DNA from 3 places in the Kitasatospora sp. NPDC048194 genome. Region 3 is predicted to be linked to each of the others. Evidence: riboswitches for the same ligand, from Rfam matches in the RefSeq annotation. Region 3 holds a riboswitch; each other region holds the start of a gene.
What was found. Region 3 has a riboswitch for cyclic di-AMP ahead of ACGF07_RS05160 (M23 family metallopeptidase). Riboswitches for the same ligand answer to the same signal wherever they lie in the genome.
Positions count from the first base shown of each region.

Region 1 (7,072 bases), on a different contig from region 3:
GTGCACCATCACCCCGCCGCCGGCGTACATCCCGACGTGGTGCATGTCCCGGTAGAAGATCACCAGGTCTCCCGGTCGCGCCTCGGAGAGGCTGATCCGCTGCCCGGCGTACGCCTGGGCCTGCGAGGTGCGCGGCAGGGTCACTCCGGCCTGCCGCCAGCTGTAGTACATCAGACCGGAGCAGTCGAAGGCGCGGGGCCCGGTGGATCCGTAGACGTACGGCGAGCCGATCATCCGCACCGCGGCGGCCAGTGCGGCCGCCCCGCGCTCGGAGGCCGGCGGGGTGGCGCCGAGGTCCAGCCGGTCGGTGCCGCGGGTGGCGCGCTGCTCGGCGTCCTTGGCGTCCTGGACGACCATCCGGGCCCGCTCGGCGGCGCCGAGGCCGTTGAGCAGCTTCTGCGCCGCGGCCAGCCGCTGCTGGATCTGCTGCTTGTTCTCGGCCAGGGAGCGCCGGGCCTGGTCCAGCTCGGCGAGCTTGCCCGCGGTCTCGGCGCGGCGCTGGTCGAGCCGGCGCTGACGGGTGACCAGCTCGTGGAGGGTCTCCTGCTGCCGCTCGGCGGCCTGGCCGAGGGTGCGGGCGCGGGCGAGGTAGGACTCCGGGTCGCTGGAGAGCATCAGCTGGGCGGTCTGGCTCATCCCGCCGCCGCGGTACTCGGCCCCGGCCACCGTCGCGAGGTCCCCGCGCAGCTCGTTGAGCTGGTCCTGGGCGGCGGCGACCTCCGCCTGGAGGGCCGTGGTCTCGCTCTGCAGCCGCTTCTGGGCCTCCTGCGCGGCGTTGTACTTCTCGGATGCCTGCTCGGCCTCGTCGTACAGCTGCTCGACCTGGGCCTTGACGTCCTTGCGGTCGGGCGCGTCCGGCGCACCGGGAGCAGCCTGGGCGCTGCCGCCGGTCGCCACACCCAGGGCCGTGGTGGCGGCCGCGGTGAGCACCAGGGCGCGGGCGAGCAGGTGGGAACGGCGGTGCACGGACATGGCGGCGGCGGCTCCGATCTGCAGCGCGGCCCCGCGGCCGCACCCCGGTGGGCGGCCGTCGAGCGGGAGTCCGGTGGCAGACGTTAGCGAGTCCGGGCAAGCGAGTCCAAACCCCTCCGGACCCGAATATTCGCCCCCTAATCGGACATCAGCCCGAGCCGCCCGCAAAGCCGCAGGCCCGGCCCTCCGAGTGGGAGGACCGGGCCTGCGGAGGCCTTCGGACGGATCAGACCCGCACGATGGAGGCCAGCGGCATGTTGGAGACCGCCTCGTAGCGGACCGAGGCGCCCGGCTTCGGCGCGTGCAGCACCTGGCCGTTGCCCGCGTAGATGCCGACGTGGTGGGCGTCGCTGTAGAAGATCAGCAGGTCGCCGGGCTGGGCCTGGGAGATGTCGGAGCCGATCCGGGTGCCGGCGCCGGCCTGCTCCTGCGAGGTGCGCGGCAGCGACACGCCGACCTGGTTGAACGCCCAGACCATCAGACCGGAGCAGTCGAAGGAGCTCGGGCCGGTGGCGCCCCAGACGTACGGGCTGCCGACCTTGGAGGCGGCGGCGGACAGCGCGGCGGCACCGTGCGAGCTACCGGGCGCGGCCGGCTTGACGACCGGCGAGGAGGAACTCCCGGAGCCGATGTCGGTGCGGCCGCTGTCGCGCGAGGCGCGGTCGGAGGCGGCCTGCTGCTGGGCGGCCTTCGCGGCGGCGTCGGCCTGGGCCTTGGCGTCGGCGGCGGCCTTCTCCTCGGCCTGGCGGATCGCCTGGCGCTCCTGCTCGGTCAGGGTGTTGAGCAGGTCCTGTGCGGCCTTCAGCTTGTTCTGGACCTCGTCCTTGGAGGCCTTCAGCTGCTGGGTGGTGGACTCCAGCTCGGTGAGCTTGCTCTGGGCCTCGCTGCGGTCCTGGTCGAGCTTGCGCTGCTGCGCCTGGAGTTCCTTCAGCTGGTTCTTCTGGGTGTCCCCGGCCTGGTTCAGCGCGCCGGCCTGGTTGAGGAAGTTGTCCGGGCTGGAGGAGAGCATCAGCTGGACGGTCGGGGATATGCCGCCGTTGCGGTACTGCTCCCCGGCGATCTCGGCGAGGCCGCCCTGGAGGTCGGTCACCTGGGCCTGCTGCCGGGCCACCTGGTCCTGCAGGCCGGAGACCTGCTTCTCCAGCGCCTGCTGCTTCTCCTGCGCGGCGTTGTACTTCTCGGTCGCCTGCTCGGCCTGCTCGTTGAGCTGGTCGACCTGCTCCTTGACCTGGTCCTTGGTCGGCTGCGGGTCGGCGTGCGCGCCGGACTGCGCGGAGAGGGCGACGGCCGCCGCGGCGACACCGGTCATGATCGAGACCCGGGCGCGGCTGGCGGGCTTGGGACGGCGATGGGACGCCACGAAGGCGGACTCCTTCTTCCTACGTCCGCCTACCGGGTGAGCTGACGGGTTCGGGCCGGAAGCATGCCCTACGACGCCTCACGGCCGCGGTACCGGCCGACCTGGCGCCGATTCACCCCGGAGGAACGTGGTTCCCCGGCTCCGCTCCACAGCGCCCCGGACTGCTGGGCTCCCCTGTCGGACAGTCGTTTCGAGCTGCCCCGCTGCTTCGCGAACTCGGCGGTAACCACCGCCGCCACCCGGGCTGGGTGATCGACAGTGCGGTGGTTCGGGGCACGACCCTAGTAACTGAACCGTGATCCGTTCAAATCCTTGTCAGAAAAAATCCAGAAGATGACCCATGTCCCCTTGTGAAAATGACCGTTGGTGATCGCCGCCGCACGGAAAGCTGATCAAACCTCAAACAAGCGGCCGAAGGGCGGGTGAACCCGAAGCGCCACCCCGGTCGGGGGTGGCGCGGATCACAGGGCCGGAGCGCGGCCCCTCGGGCGTGTCGGGCCGTCAGACCCGGCGGATCGTGTTGATCGGCATCGCGTCGGCCTTCATCACCTTCACCACGTCACCGGTGTGCGGCGCGTGGACCACCATGCCGTTGCCGATGTACATCCCGACGTGGTGCCGGTCGCTGCCGTAGATCACCAGGTCGCCCGGCTGGGCCTGGTCCAGCGAGGGCACCCGGGTGCCGACGTTGCCCTGCTCCTGCGAGGTGCGCGGCAGCGAGACGCCGGCCTGGGCGTACGACCAGACCATCAGGCCCGAGCAGTCGAAGGTGTTCGGGCCGGTGGAGCCCCAGACGTACGGCGAGCCCTGCTTGCTCATCGCCTTGGCCACGGCCACGGCCGCGTAGCCGCTGGCCGGCGGCAGGCTGCTGAGGTCGACCCGGGCACTGCCGCGCGAGGCGCGGTCGTCCTGCTGCTGCTGGGCCCTCAGCGCGGCGCGGTCGGCGGCGCTGAGCGAGTTCAGCAGGTCCTGGGCGGCCTTCAGCTTCTGGTTGACGTCCGCCTTGGCCTGGTTGAGGTCCTTGGTGGTGGAGTCCAGCGAGGCCAGCACGGCGGCGGCCTCGGCCTTCTCCTGGTCCAGCCGGCGCTGCTGGTCGAGCAGGCCCTTGAGCGCCTCGGTCTGGCTGGTGCTGGCCTGCTGGACGCTGGAGGCCTTCTCCAGGTACCCGGACGGGTCGGAGGACAGCATCAGCTGGACGGACGGGTCGATGCCGCCGGTGCGGTACTGCTCGCCCGCCACCTCGGCCAGGCCGGTCTGCAGCTGGGTCATCTGGTCCTGGCTGCGGGCCACCTGGTCCTGCAGCTGGTCGGCCTGCTTGCGGAGCTGGTCGGCCCGCTCCTTGGCGCCGTTGTACTTCTCCGCCGCCTGCTCCTGCTCCTGCTGGAGCTGGTCGATCTGCGCCTTGACGTCGGCCTTGTTCGGCTGCGGCGCGGCGTGCGCGGCGACCTGGGCGGAGAGGGCGACCGCGGTCGCAGCGGCAGCGGTGAGCACGGAGACCCGCGCGCGGCTCGGCTGCTTGGGACGGCGGTGGGAGGCCAAGGGAGCGGCTCCTTCTTCCATGGGACTCACCCGATCGAGTGAGATTCCGGAAAATAGGTTTGACGCCAGACCCTAGTGAAGATCTATCCGTTTTGCCACTCCCCCGAAGGCGTGAACTCCGGTTCCCACGCTGACTTCACGGGATCCGCACACCCTCGCAAAACGGGCACTGACCAGGCGTCACGCCGGACCGAACGGCACCGCCCGAGGTCAGGGCCGGGCCAGCCGGTTCAGCAGCAGGACCGAAGCCACCGGGCGCGCGCCCGCCTTCCGCACGCCCTCCGCAACCTCCCGGTCGGTGGACACCACCACCACCGGACGGCCCTGCGGCTCGGCGCGCACCAGACGGCGGATCAGCTCGTCCGCCGTCTCTCCGGTCCGGCTGAACCGTACCCGAACCCCGCGCGGCGGCGCCATGATCACCGGAACGTCCAGGTCCTGCCCGTCGAACACACAGGTGACCTCCGCCTGGGTGCGCTGGGCCAGCATCGCCAGTCCGCCCAGCAGCCGGATCCGCTGCTGCTCCAGCGGCAGCGTCGGATAGCCGGTCTTGGTCACGTTGTAGCCGTCCACCACCAGGTGCACCTGCGGGATCGCCAGCAGCTGGTCCAGCAGCGCCGGATCGTCCTCGGCCAGGCCCCGCCGGGCCACGTCGTGCGGCGAGGCCGCTCCCGGCACCACCGCCTCCACCAGGTCCGCCGGGCGGATCTGGGAGACCGGCAGCGCCAGCTCCCGCTGCAGTCCCTGCGCCGACTGCAGCACGGTGTCCAGCAGCAGCCGCAGCCGCATGTCCTCGACGCTGCGCCCCTCGCGGGCCGAACGGCGGCCCTGCTCGGCGGCGTTCTCCAGCTCGGACACCCGGTGCCGCAGCCGCCGCGCCTCGCTCTCGGCCGCGCTGCGCTCGGCCGCGGCCTGCGCCTTCGCGGCCTCCAGCTCCCCGGTCACCCGCCGGGTCTCGGCCTGCGCCCGGCGGGTGTCGCTCTCCAGCGAGCGCACCTTCTTGCGCAGCGACTCGACCTCCCGCCGGACGCCCTCGAACTCCGCGCGCTGGCGGTCCAGGTCGGCCCGCGCGGCCGCCCGCACCTCGGCCAGTTCCGCCTGGAGCTTCTCCACCAGCCGGCCGGCCTCCGCCGCCGCGTCCTCGGCCCCGGCCCGCTCGACCTCCTCGCCGGCCTCGGCGACCAGCCGGCTCCAACCGGCCGACCTCACCAGGTAGGCGGCGGCGGCGACGTCCATCGGATCGGCGGCGCCGGGAACGGTGCCCGACTCCAGCGCCTTCACCAGGTCCGGCTGGCCCAGCCGCAGCCGCTCCGCTATCCGCAGCCGGAAGGCCGGCTCCGACTCCAGCGCCGCCGCCAGCGCGGTGGCCGCGTACTTGGCCCGCCGGGCGGGGGTGAACTTGACGTACTGACGCAGGCTCTGCGGCAGCTCCGCGGGCGGCAGCCCGCCGAGCGCGTCCGAGGCCAGGCCGACCACACGCCGGCGCACTCCCTCGGGCAGCGGCCGGTCCAGCTTCTCGACGGACCGCTCCGCGGCGGCACCGGACCCGGCACCGGACCCGCTGGTCTCGGCTGCGGACCCACCGGACCGGTCGGCGGACTCGCTGGTGTCAGCCGAAGCCTGCTCCGGCGAACCGGCATCCGGCAGAGGTGCCTCGGGCGGGACCGCCCCGGCGCCCCGCCCCGGTGCCGGCGCAGCGGGCTGAAGTCCCTGCGCGTCCGCGGGCTCCCTCGCTGCGTCCACCACGTCCTCGGCTCCGATCCTGGTCCAGCGGGGGCGGCCGCGGCCGCCCCGGTCGTCACGCTCCGTGCGTCTTGTTCTGTATTGTCCCGTGCGGCGGACGGGCGCGTCGCGCTCCGTCCGCCGCACCGGCGGGAATCAGCCCTGCTCGGCAACGCCCTCCGCGGCCCCGGCGCCCGGACGCGCCACCAGTTCGACCTGGTCCACCGCGTTGCACCAGCGGCAGCGCACCGACTCGACGGTCTCGCTGAGCACCTCGGTCTCCTCGACCTCGGAGTCGCCGGCCAGGTCGAAGTGCAGGAACTCCGTCACCCGCGCGGTGCGGGTCACGTCGAAGCGGGTGAGGTTGCCGCACAGGGTGCAGCGCCAGCGCGTCTCGGCGGTCAGGGCGGGGACGGTCATCGGGGGATCCTCTCGGCTGGTCCCTGGGTGGGCTAGGCGCTCCCCCCGGGGCCCGGCGTCGGCGGCGGGAGGCGGGAATGCCCGCTCCCAGCCTATTGCCTGGGGCAACCGCCAGGACCACCGGTTCTCGAACACGGGGGCTAGCCCACCTGCCGTAAACCGCCGTGTCACCGGCGCCGTCCCCAGGGATGCTTGGCCCCATGGCGCTCGCGGCCACCGACCACACCGACGCGCGGGACGGCCGCCCGACGGTGCCCGCCCCGGCGGTCACCTATGCCCTGATCGCCGTCAACACCCTGGTCTTCCTGCTCGGCCCGGCCGCCGGGCTCAACCCGCTGTACGGCCGGGACCAGGCCCGGGTCTGCGCCGAGCAGCGGTACGAGCAGCGCTGGGGCGCCGTCCCCGCCGAACTGCTCACCGGGCACCCGCTGACCGCCGAGCAGCTCGCCGAGGCCCCCGACCCCGTCCCCGGCTGCCCGGCCTCCCCCACCCCGGGCAAGCACCCCGCGGTGTCCGCCCTCACCGGCCTCTTCCTGCACGCCGGCTGGCTGCACCTGCTGGGCAACCTGCTCTTCCTCTACGTCTTCGGCCCCACCGTCGAGCGCCGGCTCGGCCGCGCCAGGTTCCTCCTCTTCTACCTGGCGGCGGGCAGCCTGGCCTCGTACGGCTTCGCGCTCGCCGAGGCGCACTCGGCGGACTCCACCCGGGTCCTGATCGGCGCCTCGGGCGCGATCTCCGCCGTGCTCGGTGCCTACCTGCGCCTCCACCCCCGCGCTCGGGTGACCACCCTGGTTCCGCTGCTCCTCTTCCTTCCGCTGCGCTTCCCGGCCTGGCTGGTGCTCGGCCTCTGGTTCGCCCTCCAGTGGTGGTCGGTGCACTCGGCCGGGCCCGGGGTGGCCTATCTGGTGCACGTGATCGGGTTCTCCGCCGGATTCCTCTACGCCTGCACGGTCGTCCGCCACCCCCCGAGACGCCCCGGCCGGGGCCCGATACGCTGGCCGCACCCCACGAAGGAGCCGGAACAGTGATCACCGCCATCGTCCTGATCAAGACCAGCGT
Region 1 is NZ_JBIDAK010000005.1:81,466-88,537, reverse strand. It holds gene ACGF07_RS08985 (NlpC/P60 family protein) at 1-972, opposite strand, end outside; gene ACGF07_RS08980 (NlpC/P60 family protein) at 1,199-2,332, opposite strand; cyclic di-AMP (ydaO/yuaA leader) riboswitch at 2,343-2,496, opposite strand; gene ACGF07_RS08975 (NlpC/P60 family protein) at 2,834-3,871, opposite strand; gene ACGF07_RS08970 (NYN domain-containing protein) at 4,082-5,383, opposite strand; gene ACGF07_RS08965 (hypothetical protein) at 5,750-6,013, opposite strand; gene ACGF07_RS08960 (rhomboid family intramembrane serine protease) at 6,214-7,041, shown strand; gene ACGF07_RS08955 (Lrp/AsnC ligand binding domain-containing protein) at 7,038-7,072, shown strand, end outside.
Region 1: it holds a riboswitch for cyclic di-AMP, as region 3 does, so the genes downstream of both, ACGF07_RS08980 (NlpC/P60 family protein) here and ACGF07_RS05160 (M23 family metallopeptidase) in region 3, are expected to answer to the same signal.

Region 2 (7,072 bases), on a different contig from region 3:
GCCGCTGTCGATGCTGCCCGGCGCGACGCAGACCGCGCGCAGGCCCTGCTTGGAGTACTCCGAGGCGATCGCGTGGGTGAAGGACTGGATGCCGCCCTTGGTCGCGGCGTAGGCGGCCATGTAGGGGTGGGCGAAGCTCGCGGAGGTGGAGCTGAAGTTGACCACCACGCCCCGACCGGTGGCGAGCAGCGCGGGGAGCGCCTCGCGGGTCATCAGGAAGGTGCCGGTCAGGTTCACCGCGAGGAGCCGGTTCCAGAACTCCAGGGTGGTCCGGTGGGTGTGCGAGGAGCGGAGGATCCCGGCCGCGTTGACCAGGACGTCCAGGCCGCCCAGGACCGCGATCGCCTCGGCCGTGCCGGCCACCACGGCCGTCTCGTCCGCGATGTCCAGGACCTGGACGGTCAGCCGGTCGGCCGTGCCGTCGGCGGTCGCACGGTCCAGCGTCCTCTTCAGGCCCTCCTCGTCGATGTCGACGGCGACGACCTTCCCGCCCTCGGCGAGGATCCGGTGGACGGTCGCCTGGCCGATGCCAGAGCCGCCGCCGGTGATCAGGACGTTCCGTCCGCTGAAGCGCTCCATGGTGGTACTCCGTTCGTTCCCGGTCGCCCGACTCGTTCTCGGCCGTTCGACCTCTTCCGGCACGTTACGCCTTTATGGCATGACGTGCCAAGAAGTCGTGACGTGTCAGGATGGCGTGGTGTGCCGCAGGAGTGATCGACTGCGTACCCTGACCCTTGTGACCGGACGCCCTTCGCTGACCCAGCGCCGCCGTGACGCCACCCGGCTGGAGATCGCCCGTACCGCCGCCGCGCTCTTCGCCGGGCAGGGGGCCGAGGCGACCACCGCCGAGGAGATCGCCCTCGCCGCCGGCATCTCGCTGCGCACCTTCTACCGCTACTTCTCCGTCAAGGAGGACGCCGTGGCGCCGCTGCTGGCGGCGGGCGGACAGCGCTGGGTGGACCTGCTGGCGGACAGCGCGGCGGACCTGCCGCTGCGCGAAGCGCTGGAGCGCTCGGCGGTGGCGTCGCTGACCCCGGCCGACGACGCCGCGGTGGAGGCCATGCACTGGACGCGCAGTCTGCTGCGCGATCCGCGGTTGGAGGGCACCTGGCAGCGGGTCCACGCGGGGGCGGAGGAGCGACTGCGGGCGGTGCTGGCCGAGCGCTGTCCGGCGGGCACCGACCCGCTGGAGCTCCGGCTGGCCGCGGCAGCGGCGACGGCCGCGATCCGGGTGGCGCTGGAGCAGTGGGCGTCCTCCGACGCGCCCGCCGCCGGGCCGGGCTCCCCGCAGGACCTCGGCGCCCGCTGCATGCGGGAGCTCACGGCGGGGCTGCGGCTCTGGGACCGGGTGGGCGGCGAGTAGCCGGGGATCGGGCACGCTCTCCGCCCCGCTCACCCGCCGTCGCTCACCCGCCGTTCGAACACCGCGCTCCGGACCCCCGCCCCGCCCCGTGCCCCCTCCGCCTCCCTGACTGTCGGCCAGGCACCAGCTTTCTCCCAGCTCCCGCTAGGGTTGGTCCTCGCACGCCCCGGTGGGGGAACCGGGGGGACCTCCTCGGATGTCCTGGACGGAGGGGCGCGGAGTTCGAGGCGTGGGAGCAAGTAGAACATGGGTCTGACGAGCCACAAGGTGCTGGCGCTGGCCGTAGTGATCGCCGTCGTGATGATGGCCGGCACGGTCTGGTTGTGGCCCAGACTCGCCAGGAAGACCTGGCAGGCGGTGTGCGGCCGGATCGGCGCGCTGCTCGCCACCCAGCTCGCCGTCCTCGCCGCGCTCGGCCTCGTCGCCAACAACTACTTCGCCTTCTACAGCAGTTGGGACGACCTCCTGGGGACGGGCAGCACCGGCCCGGTAGTGATCCACAACAAGGCGGACGCCTCCGGCCGCCTCCTGGTCGACACCGTCGGCCGGGCCTCGGTCAAGGGCGGGGGAGCGGTGGGCCGTGAGCCCGCCCAGTCCGGCGAGATCCGCAAGGTGCGGATCGACGGCAGGCTCAGCCGACTCTCCACCGAGGGGTACGTCTACCTACCGCCCCAGTACTTCCAGCCCGAGTACGCGCAGAAGCAGTTCCCGGCGGTGATCGTCAGCACCGGCTTCCCAGGGATAGCCGAGAACCTGATCACCCGGTTCAACTACCCGGGAGCCGCGCTCAAGCTGCTGCAGGAGGGCCGGATGCAGCCGACCGTCATGGTCCTGATGCGCCCCTCGCCCGCGCTGCCGCAGGACACCGAGTGCGAGGACATCCCGGGTGGCGCCCAGTCCGACACCTACTTCAGCAAGGACGTCCCCTCGGCGATCCAGGCGAGCTTCCGGGTCTCCACCGACCCGCAGGCCTGGGCCTTCATGGGCAACTCGACCGGCGGCTACTGCGCGCTCAAGCTGGCCATGCGCCACCCCGACGTCTTTCCGACGGCCGTCGCCCTCTCCGCCTACTACGAAGCCGCCGACGACCCGACCACCGGGGACCTCTTCGGCGGCAGCAAGCAGCGCCGCCAGGAGGCCGACCTGCTCTGGCGGCTGAGGAACCTGCCCCAGCCGGGGATCTCCGTACTGCTGGCCGGCACCAAGAAGGGCGACGGCAACTACCGGCAGGACACCGAGGCGTTCATCGACGCGGTGCACGACCCGATGAAGGTCTCGTACAGCATGCTGGAGCACGGCGGCCACAACTTCGAGACCTGGAGCGCGCTGCTGCCGTCCTCGCTGGAGTGGCTGTCCGCCCACCTCAAGGTGCCGGGCCAGGCCGTCTGACGCCGGGGGGCGGAAAACCCGAAGCCGGGGGGGGGGGGGGGGGGGGGGGGGGGGGGGGGGGGGGGGGGGGGGGGGGGGCGGGGCCGCGCGCGCGCCCCCCCCCCCCCCCCCCCCCCCCGCGCGCCGCCCCCCCCGGGGGCCCCCCGGCGCCGGCCCGGGGGGCCCCGGCCCCCCCCGGCCCCCCCCGGGGGGGGCGGGGGGGGCCCCCCCCCGCGGCCCCCCCCCCCCCCCCCCCCCCCGGCGCGTCTCAGGCCAGCCGCTCCAGCGTCCCGGTGTGCAGCTGCCCGACCCGGCCGCCCTCGCCCTCGAAGGTCCAGAAGGCCCGCACGGTCAGCTGGTTGAGGTCCATCACGTGGCTGACGGTGATCCCGCTCTGCTCCGTCCAACTGACGAAGTAGACCTCCGGGGCCACCTCGGCGACGTGCAGCAGCACGTCCTCCCACTGGCCCGCCGACTCGCCGAGGCCCTCCCAGCGCAGCCGCTTGCCGTCGGCCGAGTAGGTGTTGCGGAAGGCCGCGCCGTTGTCGGCCCGGAAGAGGTAGGTGCGGCCGGCGAAGGCGGGCAGGGGGGCGGTCATGGTGGGGCGGGACCTCTTTTCGATGGGCTCACGGCCTCATGGCTCATGGGGCGGACACTTGTGCACGGCGTAAAACGTCAGGACTCCAATTTATCCGACCGGTCCGACTCGGGCGTCCCGCGCCGCGACACCGTCCGCTTCCGGCCAAGGAGCGCCGAGCCGGCGCCGTGCGGTACGGCCGCCCCACCGGCCCGGCCGATCAGCGCGATCGGCCAACCCTTCCGCCACCCAGCGTCGTTGATCGACACCACTGTGAGCTGTGCGACAACCGGCTCGATGGAGTTGTCCGTTCACGGAGCACCTGCCTAGCCTGCAACGGGTCGTCCGCCCCCGCGGACCCCGCCGCCGGGACGCCGAGTCCTGTCCACCCGCCGGCGGGCAGCCGAGCACGACAGCGGACGGGAGCGGGGGAACCAAGGTCAGCGCCCGGCCCGTGCGCTCTCGCGCGCGGGCCCGGCTAGGGGTGAAGCCGCTCCCCGGGCGGCCGGGCAACTGCAGCCCGAATCCGACAGCTCACCTCGCAGGCGTCGCAGAGGACTCCCATGCACCAGCCTGCCCGTGGGCGCCGCGCGCCCCGCCACGCCCGTCCGTCCCACCGCGGTCGCAACGCCGCGCTCGCCGCCACCGGCGCGCTCGCCATCAGCGGCGCCGGCCTGCTCGGACTGCCGTCCGTGAGCGGCGCCCAGGCCGCCACCGGCCCGACCGTCACCCAGGACCGGCTCGCCCCCGCCGCCATGGTCGCGGGCAAGGCCGCCACCGCCTCGCTCGGCCTGCACTCCTCGTCCTGCTTCACCGCCAAGACCGTCGGCGTCGGCGTGCGCGACGCCCGCGGGACCAACCTCGACTTCCCCGGCAACGCCACCAACGTGCAGATCTGCCCGAGCGGGTTCACCTACACCAGCGGCGCCCGCACCCTGGCCGCCGGGACGTACACCGAGTTCGGCTTCTGGCAGGACCTGGGCGGCGCCTGGCACAACCTGCCCTCGCAGCAGCTGGTGGTCTCCGCCTCCGGTACCGCGACGCCGAGCCCGGCCCCCACGACCACCCCCTCGCCGACGACCACCCCGTCGCCCACCACGACTCCGAGCCCGACGAGCACCCCGACGGCGACCCCGTCCAGCCCGAGCGCCACCGCGAGCCCGAGCACCCCGGCGCCGTCCTCCCCGGTCGCCGGCAAGTCGCTGACCTGGTCGGACGAGTTCAACGGCTCGATCAGCTGGGGCCAGCGCTGGGTCGGCGACAAGAGCACCTCGTACAAGTACGGCAACCACAACCCGGACGACAACAAGCTCGACTGGCTGAACAAGACCAACGTCAGCGTCGCCAACGGGGTCGCCACCTTCACCGCCGCCCCCGGCGGGCCCACCCTGGAGAACGGCAAGCAGTCCTGGAACACCGGCTTCCTGACCACCGAGGGCTCCAGCGAGGGCTTCCAGGTCAAGACCGGTGACTACGCCGAGACCCGGGTCAAGCTGCCCTCCGGCACCGGCGCCTGGCCGGCCCTGTGGACCTGGAAGAACGGCAACGGGGAGATCGACTCCTTCGAGTACCACCCCGACAACCCGAACCTGCTGGAGCTGACCAACCACGTCAACCCCGGCAACCCGAAGTACTACACCGACGCGAGCGCCATCGCGAAGGACCAGTGGGTCACCATCGGCACCTACTACGGCGCCACCTCGGTCGACTGGTACGTCAACGGCGTCAAGGTCTTCTCGGACGGCAAGGGCGTCGGCGCGAACTGGTCCGCGTACCTGATCCTCAACCTCTCGGTGTGCGCCGGCCAGTACCACCCGGCGCCGCAGGGGACCACGCCGATCACCATGGCCGCCGACTACGTGCGCGTCTACCGCTGAGTGCCCGGTCGCGGGGGGGGGGGGGGGGGGGGGGGCCCGCCCCCCCCCCCCCCCCCCCCCCCCCCACCCCCGGATCCGGCCGCTCTCAGGAACCGGCGGCCGGGTCCGCCACGCGGACGGCGAACGGCTCCCGGTCGTTGCGTCCGTTCCGGTCGTCCGCACTGCGCACGGCGACCGACCCGCCGGTCAGCGTGCCCGGGGGCAGGTCGCGGGAGAGGCGCACCGGGACGAGCGCGGTCGCGCTGCGCCCCTCCTTCAGTCCGGGCCCGAAGACGCAGCGCACCTGGTGCCCGACGGCCGTGCAGTCCTCGGGGAAGTACGGCGGCTCGGGCGTCACCCCGTCCGGCAGGGTGACGGTGACGGTGAACGGCGAGGCCGTGGTGTCCGGGCCCTGGTTCGCGACGAAGGCGTGGACCGTGGTGGTGCCGCCGGGCGGAGCGGCGTCCGGGTCGAGCCGGATCACCTCCAGGTCGGACCTGGACGGCACGGCGGCGGGGCGCTTCGGTGCCGGTTGCGCGTCCGGCCGGGGGCCGGACCGATCGGCCCAGGACGGTCCGGCGGCCAGCACCGGGACGGTGCAGACCGCCGCCACGCCCGCCACGGCCGCCGTCCACCAGTGGGCCCGGCCGGTCCTCGATCCGTGCCGGCGTCCGGTACGCCCGTGCCCGTGCTGCCCGTGTTCCCTCACTGCTCACCGCTCCTCGCGCTCCGGCCGCCCGCGCCGTCGCCGGCGGCGCCCGCACCAGGGTGGCGCAGCGCCGGCCGCCGGACCGGCGCAACCCGCCCGCCCGTCCGCCGAACGGGGGAGTCCGCGGGTGCGGGAGGCGGGGTGTCCACCTCCCGCTGCGCGAGCCGCCGTTGACGCCACGTCAGGGGGCGAGGACCTGCCCCAGCCGGGCCGCGATCTGGTGCATCACCGGCACCAGCGAGGAGGCTCCGGCCTGCTCCTCCAGCGCCCGGATCCGGGCCTCCGGGCCGGACACCGAGAGCGCGGTGGGCGTCGGCGCGCCCGGGACGGCCAGTGCGATGCAGCGGACGCCGATCTCCTGCTCCTGGTCGTCGACCACGTAGCCGCGCTCGCGCGCCTCGGCGAGCTGGTCCAGCAGCTCCTGCGGGTCGGTGACCGTGTACTCGGTGTGCGCGGGCAGCGGGTTGGGCCCGAGTATCGCGCGCGCCTCGTCCTCCGGGAGCTGGGCGAGCAGTGCCTTGCCGACGCCGGTGCAGTGCGGCTGCACCCGCCGGCCCACCTCGGTGAACATCCGCATCGAGCGCCGCGACTGCACCTGTCCGACGTACACCACCTCGCCGCCCTCCAGCACCGCCAGGTTGGCGGTCTCGCCGGTGGCCTCCATGAGCTCGGCCAGGTACGGGCGGGCCCAGCTGCCGAGCAGGCGGCCGGCCGTCTCGCCGAGGCGGATCAGCCGGGGGCCGAGGGTGTAGCGACGCGCGGTGTCCTGGCGGACATAGCCCTGTTGGACGAGGGTACGAACCAGTCGGTGGATGGTCGGCATCGGGAGGCCGGAACTGGTGGAGAGCTCGCTGAGCGTGGCCACGCCGCCGGAGTCGGCCAGCGCCTCCAGGAGTTGGAAGGCTCGCTCGACGGACTGCACGCCGCCGCTCGCGCGGTCGGAGCCTGTCGTCGATGCTGTGTCGGGGGTCGCAACCACCGGCGTTCCCTTCGCTGTCGGGGAGGAGTAGAGTCCCGGCGACCTCTTCAACAAACCGTTGAAATTCTGTATCGCGGAAACTACTCTCCACCTTACAGAATCGAACTCGCCGACAGGCGGGTATCGATCGAGGAAGTTCCCGAGGAAGTTCCCACCGGAACTCCCTTCGCCAGGCTCAACCGTCTTAGGAGTGTCCTGCTCATGGCTGCAGATCAGGGGC
Region 2 is NZ_JBIDAK010000035.1:26,483-33,554, forward strand. It holds gene ACGF07_RS30020 (SDR family NAD(P)-dependent oxidoreductase) at 1-579, opposite strand, end outside; gene ACGF07_RS30025 (TetR family transcriptional regulator) at 737-1,363, shown strand; gene ACGF07_RS30030 (alpha/beta hydrolase) at 1,610-2,752, shown strand; gene ACGF07_RS30035 (MoaF N-terminal domain-containing protein) at 3,000-3,329, opposite strand; cyclic di-AMP (ydaO/yuaA leader) riboswitch at 3,749-3,869, shown strand; gene ACGF07_RS30040 (hypothetical protein) at 3,872-5,185, shown strand; gene ACGF07_RS30045 (hypothetical protein) at 5,271-5,873, opposite strand; gene ACGF07_RS30050 (IclR family transcriptional regulator) at 6,055-6,852, opposite strand; gene aceB (malate synthase A) at 7,054-7,072, shown strand, end outside.
Region 2: it holds a riboswitch for cyclic di-AMP, as region 3 does, so the genes downstream of both, ACGF07_RS30040 (hypothetical protein) here and ACGF07_RS05160 (M23 family metallopeptidase) in region 3, are expected to answer to the same signal.

Region 3 (7,072 bases):
GTACGGCGGGGCCGGCGGCGGGGGAGCGGCGTGCTGGGCGGGCCGGTCGGCGCGGTCGCGGCGGTGGCTCCGGCGGGGCAGCGGCGGCGGGGTGTCGCCGCTCGCCGCGGGCCGGACGGTGGGCGGGGTCTCCACCATCGGGTGCGCGGCGTGGGGGTGGCCGGACGTCGGGTGGCCGGCCGTCGGGCGGGGGTCGGGGGTGAACGCCCGGTCGTCCGGTCCGAGGCCGGGGACGGTGGGCGGCAGCGGCTCGGTGAGCAGGGCGTTCGGCAGCAGGACCACGACGCGGACCCCGCCGTACGGTGAGGGCGCCGAGCTGAGGGTGACCCGGAAGCCGTACTGCTCGGCGAGCCGGCCGACGGCGGCCAGGCCCAGCTGCGGCACCTCGCCGAGCCGGGAGACCTCCAGGGTGCTGCCCCCGGCGAGGGCGGCGGCGGCCTTGGCGACGGCCTGCTCGGGCATGCCGACGCCGCCGTCGTCGATCTCGATCACCGCGCCGTTGTGCACCGGCATCAGGGTCACGAACACCTGGGTGCTGGGCGGCGAGTAGCGGGTGGCGTTGTCCAGCAGCTCGGCGATGGCGTGGATCAGCGCCTCCGCGGCGGCGCCGACCACGGCGGTCTCGATCCGGCTGCGGACCACCACCCGCTGGAACGGCAGGATGCGCGACTGGGCGCCGCGCACCACGTCCTCCAGGGTGACCGGTTCGGGCCAGTGCCGTCCGGCCCGGGCACCGCACAGGACGGCCAGGGTCTGGGCCAGCCGGGCCTGTTGGGCTGCGGCGTGGTCGGCCTTGAGCAGCCCCTCCAGCAGGGCCGGGTCGTCGTGGGTGCGCTCCATGTCGTCGAGCAGGGCCTGCTGGTCGTGGGCCATGACGAGGATGCGGCGGGCGACGCTGAGGAAGGCCCGCTGGGTGGAGGCGGTGAGCTCCTGCTCCTGCTGGACGGCGGCCAGGTCGGCGCCCCGGCGGGAGAGTTCGGCGGTCAGCTGGTCCTGGAGCCGGGCGAGTTCGTCCTGCAGCCGGTCGGCCCGGACGCGCTGGGTGACGGACACGGCGCGGTACCGGGCGGCGGCCACGAGGGCGAGGACGGCGAGCACGCCGGTTGCCGTTACGGACCACTGAGTCATCGTCACGCGGCGAATTCTAGGGTGATGATCCTACGTAGGTGTGAACGGATCTCGCCAAGTGACTGGATCTCGTCAAAATCCCGTCAATACGCCGCCGATCCGGCTTCGTTCGGCCTCGACCCGGGGGTCGTGAGCCGGGCGGGGCCCGCTCCGCCAGGGTCTTCCGACGCCGGTCGACGGGCCGGTCGATGGCCGATTCCCGTCCCCGGTTGTGAGAGAGGTGTGTGCGCGGCGTCATGGAACGGGCGGCGGCCGGGTGCGAGGGCGGCGTCTCGCCGTGCCGGGCGGGCCCGGAGCGGCCGTCCGGGCGGGGCCCGGCCGGTGTGCCGGCGTGCCGCCGTGCCGGCGGTCGTCGGCGCGCGACCGGCATCCGGCCGCGCACCGGCAGGCGCCCTCGCGAGCTCCCCCCGGCGGCGGCCGCTGCCCGCTCCTGCCGAAGGTTCGCCCGCTTCCGCCCACAGGAAGTCGGCCCGGCCGACTTCCTGTGCCGGCGCGCCTTCTCCCCGCTTCCCCGGCGCCGTTCGCGTCGCGGGTGCTCCCCTCCTCCTGCGCTTCCTCCTGCGCTCCTCCTCGGCTACTGCTCCGACTCCGACCTCGGCCAGGTGCGGAGGCTCGTGGTCAGGGTGGTGACGAGTCGGTCATGGGTGGTGGTGAGGTCTTCGGCGCGCTGGAAGGCGCCGGTGATGGAGAGCGAGGCGAAGCCGTGGGCGAGCGAGCGGAAGGTGCGGGCGGCGTGGATGGCCTCGGCGCCGTCGAGCCCGTAGGAGCGGAGGACGGCGAGGATGACGCCGATGAGGCGGGCGGCCGCGCGGGTCAGGTCGTCGTCGGGCCGGGGCGCCTGGGGCAGGGCGGTGTAGCGGTGGGGGTGTTCGGTGGCGTAGGCCTGGTAGGCGCGCAGGACGGCGGCGACGGCGTCGTCGCCGCTGCGGCCGACCGCGGCGTCGGCGAGCCGGCCGGCCAACTCCTCGGTGACCCGGACGGCGAGCAGCCGGCGCAGTTCGGTGAGGCCGCCGCTGACGTGCTTGTACAGGGAGGGGGTGGCGACTCCCGCGCGGGCGGCGACGGAGGCCAGGGTGAGGGCCTCGGTGCCCTGCTCGTCGATGAGGGCGAGGGCGTGGTCGACGACCTGCTCCGGGGTCAGTCCTACTCGGGGCATGGGTTCGGGTTCTCCGTACGGACGCGGGCCGGCGGCTTCGGGCGGTTCCAGGCGGTTCCGGGCGACTTCAGGCGAGTTCGCCGAGGAAGGGCAGCAGGGCGTCCGCGACGGCCTGCGGGTTGTCGGCCATCGGGTAGTGGCCGGACCCCTCGATCATCACCTTCCGGCTGCCGAGCGCGGCGGCCTGCCGGTCGGCGACGGCCGCCGGGTCCGGGAAGTCGGGGTCCTTGCTGCCCATCAGGACGAGCGAGGGGCAGCGGACGGCCGCGCACCAGCCGATCGGCGCGGAGTCCCCGGTGACGTGCCCGCGGGTGGCGGTCCTGCGCCCCGGGGTGCGCAGGGCGGCGACGAGGCCGTCCACGTACGCGTCGAGGTCGGCGGGCCGGGGGCCGGGGAAGGCCATCCTGCGCAGGTAGAGGCCCCAGGCGGCGGGCCAGTGGACCAGTGCGGTGCCCATCACGGCCATCACGCCCCGCATGAGGGCGTTGGACCGGTGCTCCACGAAGGAGTCGATGAGCGCGATCCCGGCGACCCGCTGGGGTGCGTCCCCGGCGACCTTGACGGCCGTGGCGCCGGTGTAGGACTGCCCGACCAGGACGGCCCGTTCGATGCCGAGGTGGTCCAGCAGGGCGAGGACGTCGGTGGCGATGGCGGCCGGGCTGTAGTCCTCCCACACGATCGAGGACTCGCCGAAGCCGCGCAGGTCCATGGTGATGACCCGGTGCCCGGCCGCCGTGAGCAGCGGGTGCAGGTGCCGGTAGGCCCGACGGGTGTCGAGCATGCCGGGGAGCAGGACGACGGGGGCGCCGTCGCCCTGCCGGGTGTCGTCGAAGGCGATCCGGCCGCCGGGGACGTCGAGGTACTGGGTGCTCGGAGTGCTGGTGCCGTTCACGGTGGTCCTCCACGGTGCGTGCTGCCGATAGCCAAAAAGCTACGGCTAATAGCCTTAGCCGTCAAGGCCGCCGCCCCGCCGTTCGTCCCCGTGTCGGACCGGGAGGGGGCTCAGACCCCTTCGACCCGGAACGGGTCGTGCTCGGCCAGCAGCTTCTCCAGCCGCGCCTGGTCGACCCGGGCGACGGTGTCCGCGGACTCCTGCCGGTCCCGGATGACTTTGGCCAGCGTGAACGCGGAGGTGACGGTGTAGAGGAAGCCGATCCCGAGGAACGCCCGGGTCCACGCTCCGACGGGCAGGTAGGCGATCCCGGCGGCGAGGGCCACGCCGGAGACGGCGAAGGAGAGGACGGCCTGGGCGTAGTAGGCGGCCGTGGTGCGGGTCTGCATCGGTGCGGTCATGGCGACAGGATGCGACGGCGTCGAAGGGTCGCACATGAGTAGGAGTACTCAGATGAACCCGGGTGAATGACGGGTCGTTCGTTGACGTCCGATCACCTGGACCCCGGTCGTCCCGGGCGGATGGCTTGGAATCAGGGCCTCCTAGGATTAACGTTTGATAACGCAGCGCGGTCGTCAACGCCGTACCCAAGACGGCACCGTGCGCCGTCGCCTAATCCCACCGGCCGGCCTCCGGGCAGGCCAGGGAGCCGGGGAACCACGTTTCCCTGGGGTGAATCGGCGGGGCCCAGGCCCGGCCGTAGGAGACCTTCCTGCTCCGAACCCGTCAGCTAACCCGGTAGGCGCGAAGGAAGGAAAGGAGCGCGCCTCCGTGGCGTCGACGCACACCCCGGCACACCCGGCCGGCCCCGCAGCCGGTACCCAGCTCCTCGACCACCCCGGCCCGGACGGCACCGAGTCCCTCGGCGCCGACGGGTTCGCCCCGGAGGTCGAGGCCAACCGCCACCGGATGCCGCGTCAGACCCGCGGGGCCTCCCCGCTCCTCGGCGTCACCGCCGTCGCCGCCACCCTGGGCGCCACCGGCTTCGCCTCCGCCACCCCGGCCGCCGCGCCCGCCGTCGCGGCCCCGGACGAGACGCCGGTCACCCTCGCCGCCGACCCCGGCCTCGCGCTCGCCGCCCGCATCCAGCAGCAGGCCGACAGCCAGCGCACCGCCGCCGAGGAGAGCGCCCGCCTGCAGGCCGCTCAGGAGGCCGAGGCCAAGGCCGCCGCCAAGGAGGCCGACGCCAAGCGTGCCGCCGAGGAGGCCGAGCGCGCCAAGGCCGCCGCCCTCACCCTGCCGGTGAAGGACTACAACCTCTCCGCCCACTACGGCCAGAGCGCCCGCTACTGGGCCCACCTGCACACCGGCCTGGACTTCGCGGCCGACACCGGCACCCCCGTGTACGCGGTCGGCCAGGGCACCATCACCTCGGCGGGCTGGTCCGGCGCGTACGGCTACCGGATCGTCGAGACCCTGCCCGACGGCACCGAGATCTGGTACTGCCACCTCTCGTCGATCATCAAGGGCTCCGGAAAGGTCGCCCCCGGCGACCAGATCGGCAAGGTCGGCGCGACCGGCAACGTGACCGGCCCGCACCTGCACCTGGAGGTCCGCCCGGACGGCGGCGCGCCGGTCGACCCGGAGACCTGGCTCGAGCAGCGCGGCCTCACCCCCTAACGAACCCCCCGGACCCGCCGCGGCCGCCGGGCCGCCGGGTCTCCGGGCCGCCACGGTCTCGGCGGCCGGGCCCCGGGTGCGCCCCGGGGCCTGGCCACGCGTCCACCCCACTCGTCGACGGCCGGGCCGGTCGGTCCACCACCGGCCGGGCCGGTCACTCCGCCGTCCGGACTGCTCACTCCGCCGGCAACTGCGCCAGGTAGGCGTCGATCTCCTCCGGCCCCGGTTCCGGCGCGAGCTCGGGGAACTCCTCGACCAGCAGCCGCGGCAGCCCGGGCACCGTCCACTCGCCGAACAGGTCGAGCGCCACCTCGGCCGCCGCCGCCTCGAACCGGCCGAAGTCCCCGGCCAGTTCGTCCGGCATCGGCCGACCCAGCGCGGTCAGCTCGGCCAGGTTGCGGTAGCTGCGCCGCATCAGACCCTGCTCCAGCAGCCGCCGCGCACCATCGGTGGCCATGCCGACGGACAGCACCCGGCCCGGCCCCCAGCCCTGCTCGGCGGGTTCGTCCAGCCAGCCGGCCGGCACCAGCGCCTCGTAGCCGGCCAGCCGCTCCTCCTCGCCGAGCCCGGCGAAGCCCGTCAGCCAGTCCCGCACCGCCGCGCCGTCCGCCGTGTCCACCCCGTGGGCGTGCAGCAGCACCGCGTACAGCCGCGGCCAGGTGACCAGGTCGGCGCGGCGCAGCAGCCCCGCCGCGACCTCGCCCTGCCACTCGGCCTCGGCGTGCAGCCGCTCCTGGCGCTTCGCGTTCAGCCGCTTCACCGCCCGCTGGTGGTCGACCAGCAGCCGTACGGCGTCGCCGTAGGCGAGCGGATCGGCGTCCGGCGCCGGCTGGACGTACAGGTGCAGCCGCTCGTACAGCAGGTGCTCCACCGCGGCGGAGGTCAGTTCGGGCCAGCCGTCGTGCATCCTGCCCTCGCCCAGCTCCAGCAGCGCCAGCACCGTGCGCAGCGGCGCCTCGGCCACCGGCGCGCGGCCCTGCTCGGCCGCCCAGGCGAGCAGGTCGGCGGCCCTGGTGCGCGGAGCGAGCCGCAGGTCATCGTCGTTCATGCCCCGAACGGTAGCCGCCGGGCGCGGGTAGGGTCGGCACCCATGGTCCCCGTACGACTCACCGGCCCCCGGCTGGCCATCCGCGAGTACCACCACACCCCGGAGGACGTGGACGCGCTGCACGCGCTGCTCGGCGACCCCGAGGTGACCCGCCACCTCACCTTCGGCCCGCGGGACCGCGACACCTGCGCCGACCAGCTCGAGCTGTACCTGGAGGAGGCGATGGCCGAGGACCGGAGCACCTACCAGCTCGCCGTCTGCCGCCGCGAGGACGCCGAGGACCCGGCGGAGGCGGTGCCGGTCGCGCACGCCGGCCTGACCGTCGGCGGGTTCCGCTCCGCCGAGCTCGGCTGCGTACTGCGCCCCGAGGTGTGGGGCCGCGGCTACGCGACCGAGATCACGGAGCTCCTCTGCGGGTTCGCCTTCGGGCCGCTCGGGCTGCACCGGCTGGCCGCCCGGACGGACGTGGACAACCCGGCCGCCGCGCGGGTGCTCACCAAGCTCGGCTTCCGGCTGGAGGGGCGGATCCGGCACGACGTACACAAGGGCGGCGTCTGGTCCGACTCCCACCAGTACTCGCTGCTCGTGGACGAGTGGCCCGGCCCGACCGAATGACCCCGGCCGGCCCGAGCGGCCCGGCCGGCCCGAGCGCCCCGGTCGGGGTGCCCCGCCGGACCGGCGGGCGGCGGGCCGGGACGGGGGGTTAACCCCACCCCCGATCCGCCGGTCCCCCGGATACCCGCCGACCTGCGGTTCGACCAGACTCGACGACGTCGGATCGGAGCACGACGGACCGAGGGGTCGGGAACGGGACATGAGCAGCAGCCGGAGCACGCTGGACCACGAGTGGGGCGCCCTGGGCGGTCACGAGGACGGGGCCGGGCGCCTCGCCGGGGCCCGCCGGACGGAACTGCCGCCGTCCTTCTGGCGGGCGCCCTTCTCGGCCTCCTACTACCGCGAGGTCGGCTACGCGCTGACCGGCCTGCCGGTGGCCATCGCCGCCTTCACCGTCACGATCACCATGCTCTGCTTCGGCCTCGGCACCTTCGTCACCGCCCTCGGCCTGCCCGTGCTGGCCGGCCTGACCACCGCCTCTCGCGGCTTCGGAAGGCTGGAGCGGGCCCGGGTGCGCGGGATGCTCGGCGTGGACGTCCCCGGCCCGGCGCCGGTGCGTCAGGTCCGTCCGGGCGGCTGGGGCGCCGTCACCGCGCGGCTGGCGGACGCGGCG
Region 3 is NZ_JBIDAK010000003.1:34,108-41,179, reverse strand. It holds gene ACGF07_RS05180 (sensor histidine kinase) at 1-1,128, opposite strand, end outside; gene ACGF07_RS05175 (WHG domain-containing protein) at 1,703-2,284, opposite strand; gene ACGF07_RS05170 (alpha/beta fold hydrolase) at 2,352-3,176, opposite strand; gene ACGF07_RS05165 (YiaA/YiaB family inner membrane protein) at 3,287-3,577, opposite strand; cyclic di-AMP (ydaO/yuaA leader) riboswitch at 3,776-3,935, shown strand; gene ACGF07_RS05160 (M23 family metallopeptidase) at 3,948-4,796, shown strand; gene ACGF07_RS05155 (hypothetical protein) at 4,972-5,844, opposite strand; gene ACGF07_RS05150 (GNAT family N-acetyltransferase) at 5,887-6,459, shown strand; gene ACGF07_RS05145 (sensor domain-containing protein) at 6,659-7,072, shown strand, end outside.